DNA from 2 places in the Halobacillus sp. H74 genome. Region 1 is predicted to be linked to the other one. Evidence: riboswitches for the same ligand, from Rfam matches in the RefSeq annotation. Region 1 holds a riboswitch; the other holds the start of a gene.
What was found. Region 1 has a riboswitch for cobalamin ahead of ACTWPX_RS05360 (DUF4430 domain-containing protein). Riboswitches for the same ligand answer to the same signal wherever they lie in the genome.
Positions count from the first base shown of each region.

Region 2: it holds a riboswitch for cobalamin, as region 1 does, so the genes downstream of both, ACTWPX_RS07400 (hypothetical protein) here and ACTWPX_RS05360 (DUF4430 domain-containing protein) in region 1, are expected to answer to the same signal.

Region 1 is NZ_JBQQCI010000002.1:415,196-418,409, reverse strand. Features, by position in the region: gene ACTWPX_RS05365 (ATP-binding protein) at 1-1,320, shown strand, start outside; cobalamin riboswitch at 1,367-1,546, shown strand; gene ACTWPX_RS05360 (DUF4430 domain-containing protein) at 1,772-2,173, shown strand; gene ACTWPX_RS05355 (ECF transporter S component) at 2,180-2,692, shown strand; gene ACTWPX_RS05350 (hypothetical protein) at 2,834-2,986, opposite strand.
Region 2 is NZ_JBQQCI010000003.1:191,998-195,211, reverse strand. Features, by position in the region: gene ACTWPX_RS07405 (ABC transporter substrate-binding protein) at 1-508, opposite strand, end outside; cobalamin riboswitch at 882-1,079, shown strand; gene ACTWPX_RS07400 (hypothetical protein) at 1,245-1,466, shown strand; gene mmgD (citrate synthase) at 1,510-2,625, shown strand; gene ACTWPX_RS07390 (bifunctional 2-methylcitrate dehydratase/aconitate hydratase) at 2,698-3,214, shown strand, end outside.

The sequences.
Region 1 (3,214 bases):
TCTTTGGACACGATAGAAGAAACATCTGAACAAACAACGAAAATCATCTTTTTAGGTGCCGGTATCGCGATTATTTTGACGACCATTTTTGCTTTTTTCCTTTCGACAAGGATAACTGCCCCATTGATTAAGATGCGGGAAGGGGCATTAGATTTAGCAAAAGGGGAATTCAACACGAAAATCCCTATTCGCACCCATGATGAAATCGGGGAACTTGCCATGGCTTTCAACAGAATGGGAAGAGAATTAAAATTCCACATTAACGCTTTGAATCAGGAAAAAGAGCAATTATCAGGGATTTTAAGGTCGATGGCGGATGGAGTCATTACCCTGAATCGACAAGGAGATGTCCTGATTTCAAACCCTCCTGCACAGCAGTACTTGGAAGCTTATGAGTTCGAAAAAAATGGTGTATCATCGGTTCCAGAACGGATTCCATTACCAGAACCATTAAGAGAGCTGTTCAATAGTGTCATATCTGAAGAACATGAATCAATGACAGAAGTAGCCCTCCAAGGTCGTTCATGGGTGATTATCATGACACCTTTATATGATAAACATAAAGTTCGTGGCGCTGTTGCAGTGTTAAGGGATATGACAGAGGAAAGACGTTTGAATAAATTGCGCAAAGATTTCATTGCTAATGTATCTCATGAATTGCGTACACCGATTTCAATGCTTCAGGGCTATAGTGAAGCGATTGTAGATGACATAGCGGAGAGTAAAGAGGATAAAAACGAACTAGCTCAAATCATTCACGACGAATCACTCCGTATCGGACGGTTGGTCAATGAACTGCTGGATTTGGCTCGGATGGAAGCTGGTCATATCCAATTGTCAATAGAATCAACTGAGATTAGTCCTTATATGCAGAGGATCATCCGTAAGTTCCAGGGTCTTGCCAATGACAAGAACATCGTGCTGAAATCGTCAGTGGAGGATTCATTACATCACTTGTCTTTTGATCCAGACCGGATTGAACAAGTGTTCACGAATTTAATAGATAATGCGATCCGCCATACCGATAGTGAAGGGGAGGTCCGGGTAGCAATCGAGGATGGTATGGAAGAATGGACGGCTTCGGTCCGCGACTCAGGATTAGGAATCGCTGAAGAAGATCTTCCTTTTGTTTTTGAACGTTTTTACAAAGCGGATAAATCCAGGAAGAGAGAGAACAAGAATTATAAAAAAGGCACTGGGCTTGGCCTGGCGATTGCGAAAAATATTGTTGAAGCGCATGGCGGCACGATCAGTGTGCACAGTAAATTAGGGGAAGGTACGACATTTTCCTTCCGTATTCCTAAAGGGAATGATAATTGAATAAGTTGCTAAATTATGACTCATCATGTATTCTATGATTGGAACTTCATATGAAGAGGAATCAGGTGTCTGTAATAGACCTAATAGGGAATCTGGTGGAATACCAGAACTGTCCTCGCAACTGTAAGTGTAGACGAAAAGGAATATCCACTGTGCATTCGCATGGGAAGGGTCCTGAGTAGAAAGAGACACAAGTCAGTAGACCTGCCTGATCCATTGTTTCAAAGCTTCGGGGATTGAGCATTTGAGACAACCGATCGGTATTAGAAAAACGTTCTATGTAACCTATCTGGTTTGTCTTAAGCTTGTCCTTTATTATTAAGGGCGAGCTTTTTTTGTTGGACATATGAGAGGATTCGGTATTCGTTTTCTATACATACTTGACGTTGGTTGTCTGATCTCTTTTCTAATCAAAGCGATGAAACGTAATAGTAAAAGGGAGAGGTAGTAAATGAATAAACTTTATTCGATGTTATTGGCGTTCGTATTGGCTGTAGGAATGCTTGCAGGATGTGGAGCACAAGAAGAAGGGGACGAAGCGAATGCTACTCAAGAAGAGGCACAGGAGGTAACACTCCAAGTCGATGTTTCTAAAAATAAGGGTGAAGAAATGTTAGCTGAAGAAGAAATTACTGTAGAAGAAGGTACGACCTTGATGGAAGTGATGGAAGATAACTTTGAGGTTGAACAGACGGAAGGTTACATCAACAGCATTGAAGGAATTGCAGGGGATGACAAAGAAAAAATGGCTTGGATATATACCATCAATGGGGAAGATGCGACTGTAGGTGCGAATGAGTACGAAGTTGAAGAAGGAGACGAAATCGTTTTTGACTACCAATCGTGGGAATGATGAGGAATGAACACTTATAAACTGACACTGATAGCCATGCTTGCATCCATTGCCGTTGCAGGCAGAATGGCGCTGGCAAATATACCGAATGTCCAGCCTGTCACAGCTATTATCATCATTGCCGGCTTTTGGCTCGGACCTGCTGCCGGAATCATGATTGCCTTACTGACGACGATTGTTTCCAACATGGTATTAGGCATGGGGTTTTGGACGATTTGGCAGATTGTTGCTTGGGCTCTGATCGGAATTTCAGCAGGAATGCTGGGTAAGTATTGGGGCAGACTTCCTGTATGGGGCTTGTCAATCTTTGGTTTTTTCAGTGGTCTCTTTTATGGAGTTGTCCTTTCCTTGACGATGCGTGCAGCAGGACAATCATTTTGGGCGTATTATTTAAGTGGCTTACCAATGGATATCAATCATGCCATTTCCAATACCGCATTCATATTTATTCTGTCTCCGGTCCTTGGCACATTGTTCTATCGTTACCTAAAAAGGAATGAGATATCAAAAGCATCTTAAATTATTTTATAGGAAACAAGGCTGGGACAAAAGAATTTTCCCGCTAGAAACCCGAACGAAATTTCGTTCGGGTTTTCTTTATGAAACAATAAATGCTTACGCCGCTCGGGCAACATACTTGAGGCCACTGAAAAACCCTTTTCAATCTAGAGGAACTGTTAAAGTTTGTTGTTGCTTCTCACGAATCGCTTGTCGGTGGATGCTTGCCGCGGGCACGGCCTCAGCTAACTTGGTCAAGAAGATCACTTGACCAAGTGGATCTTCGGCTCGCGCTGTTCCCGCAGGCGTCACCACCGAACGCTCCTCGTGGAAGCAACGCTGCCTATCTAAAAAGAGTGATTTTCTTTGACTTATAAATGTTTCATCGAAATAAAGAACCCGAGTTGAACGATAAAATCGTACTGCCCGGCCTTTCTGTGATGCAAAACTAAGAAAGTTGCAGTTCTTCAGTAGCCTCAACATACTTCGCTTTCAGGGGACACGGCCTCAGCCTTCTCAGAAAGCAAACTACCGAGCACCCGC
Region 2 (3,214 bases), on a different contig from region 1:
CCATTAAATTTACCGTTTCTTTAAATTCATAGACTTGATCAATAGCAACAGTAGGAGCTATTTTTTTTAGTTTCTCATAAATTTCTTCATGACGCAGTTTTGATGCAAAAATGACATCAGGTTCAAGCGCTGCAATTTCTTCCAGATTTGGTTGAGTTTCTTCCCCTACCAACGTAGTTCCTTCAAGGTCATCACGAAGGTACTTATAAATTGGCTTCTCTACCCATGATTCAACGATTCCTACAGGGTCCACATCAAATGCAGTCGCTGTATCCGTTGCTCCTTGATAAAGAGTCACCACTTTTTCTGGAGTTCCCTCAATCGTTGTCGTTCCCATTGCATGTTCAATTTCTCTTGTATCCGACTCTTCACTGGAAGAATCATTTCCTCCCTCTGCCGAATCACTTTCTGAAGAAGCTCCTTCAGATCCGCAAGCTGAAAGAAGTGTTGCCATAAATAAAACAAATATTAGAAGTGCCCATTTTTTATGTAATCGGGTACTCAGCATATGTATCCCTCCTGTTTGATATTGAGAATCATTTTCATCTGTCACTATATTATTGCAAACGATTCTCAATGTCAATACTATACAAGGGACTTTTCTATCAATTCTCTAAGGGAAATTTCCCAATTTCAAAAGAGCTTCTCAACGGTTCAATGAGCAATTGAAAAGCTGATTGAAAATATAGTAACCTCTTATTTCGCTTGGTAAAGACTTTCTTTAGCATAAAAAAACAACTCCTTGTTGAAGTTGTTATACTTGATATCACCCAAAAACGCGATTATTGGAACTTATTTTCAAATCAAATATATCGTCATCCTACCCTTCAGAAAAAATTGTTTATTTTCTAAATCTTTGTTATATTTAAAAAGTCAAAACTGAATATGTTTTTGATTCAGGTGCAGGTAAGCATTCAGCTTATTTGCTTAAAAGGGAAATCGGTGATAATCCGATGCTGTCCCGCAACTGTATTTGGGAGCGAACTGGTATACCACTGTTCTAGTTAAAAACGAGAATGGGAAGGGACCAGGGAGTGATGATCATAAGCCAGGAGACCTGCCTGTCTCAGCGAACATCCATACCTACGAGGATAGGAGGTGTTAAGTGCGAGTTAGAGAGTATGGACAGGTGTGTAGATTAATGATTCCCTCCTCTCTCTGGATAGCTGCAATCTCAACTTAACAACTTCTCTGGAAGTTGTTTTTTTATTGTCTTGATTTTCATTTGACTAGAGGTGCTTTATTTGACGGATTCAACTGAGTTTACCGTAAATTTGTTCAAATCTTATATCATGAACCACCTGTTTTCTTCTGTCCCCTGCCCACTGGAAGCTATCTACAAAAAAATAAAAGAAGAAATCATCAAGCAAGAAGGTCGAATTCAGGAGCTTGAGAACCTTGAGGAAGCCTTCTTCATTGTCCATGAAGAAATCACCGGAAAACGACCGGTGCCTTCAAGAGCATGAACACTTTTTTGAAAGCGTTTACTAAAATACTAGGAGGATCTATATGCATGAGCAAACGACTTACAATCCCGGATTAAATGGTGTGATTGCAACAGAGACAAAGTTGTCTTATTTGGATGTTGATGCTGAAGAAATCATCCTTCGTGGATATGAACTGATTGAACTTACCAAAAGCAAGCATTATCTCGATTTAATCCAGCTCTTATTACGAGGTGAGCTTCCTGATGATGAAGAACGCTCCTCAATTGAAGAGGGTTTGAAAAAAGAATATGACCTCCCTGAGGATTTCTTTTCCCTTTTCAGTAAATTACCTAAAGAAACACATCCAATGGATGCCTTACGTACAGGAATATCAGCACTCGCAGGTTACGAGAAAAACTTAGATGAACGCCATGAAGTCGAGATAGACCAAACGTCACGAAGACTTCTAGCAAAAATCCCTAACATCGTTGCTAATAGCTACCACATTCTTCAAGAGGAAGCGGTTATAGAACCAAAACAGAAGCTGCCCTATAGTGCGAATTTCTTGTACATGATTACAGGTAATGAACCGACCCCTTCAGAAGCAGCCTGTTTTGATCAATCTTTGATGGTATATAGTGAACATGAAATGCCGAATTCAACCTTTGCGGCACGCGTAATAGCTTCGACAAATGCTGACATATACGGCGCACTGACCGGAGCAGTAGCTTCTTTGAAAGGAAACCTCCACGGGGGAGCAAATGAGGCGGTCATGCACATGCTGATAGAAGGTGAAACGATAGACGGGTTCCGGCGCCTCCTCTATGAAAAACTTAAAAACAAAGAAAAAATCATGGGCTTCGGACACAGGGTTTACATGAAGAAGATGGACCCCAGAGCCTCCTTGATGAAAGAGGCACTACGTGAACTGTCTAAAGATAGAAATCGAGAAGACCTTTTTGAAATGTGCGAAGCAGGAGAAGACCTGATGAAACAAGAAAAAGGTCTATATCCGAACTTGGATTATTATGCCGCACCAGTCTACTATTTGTTAGGTATCCCAATTGAATTGTACACACCTATTTTCTTTGCTGCACGAACACTGGGGTTGTGCTCACATGTGTCAGAGCAATATGCAAACAACAAACTGTTCAGACCAAGAGTTCTCTATACCGGCCCCCGCGGTCTGCACCCTTAGAAGTAAACTGCCGGGTTTGCCCCGGCTATCAATTAAGTAATCATTACATATTTAATAAAGGTGGAGATGGAGATGACAGAAGTGAAAATAAACGAGAGACAGAAGACCGATCATGTTTTAGATCAAATCGCAGAATATGCCGTTGATGGAAAAATCAGCAACCATGAAGCTTTAGAGACGGCACAATACGTATTGATGGATACGTTAGGCTGTGGTTTTTTAGCCCTTCGATATCCTGAGTGTACCAAGCATTTAGGGCCTATCATTCCTGGCACCATTGTTCCGAATGGTTCCCGAGTACCTGGTACGTCTTACGAATTGGACCCCATCCATGCGGCATTCAATATTGGATGTATGATTCGCTGGCTCGATTACAATGATACATGGCTGGCTGCAGAGTGGGGACATCCTTCTGACAACTTGGGAGGAATTTTAGCGATTTCCGATTACATCAGCCGAAAAAGGATAGCAGAAGGAAAACAACCGCTGAAAATGGATACAGTGCTCGAATACACCGTCAAAGCTCATGAAATTCAAGGAGTATTAGCCCTGGAAAACAGCCTGAATCGTGAGGGGCTCGACCATGTTC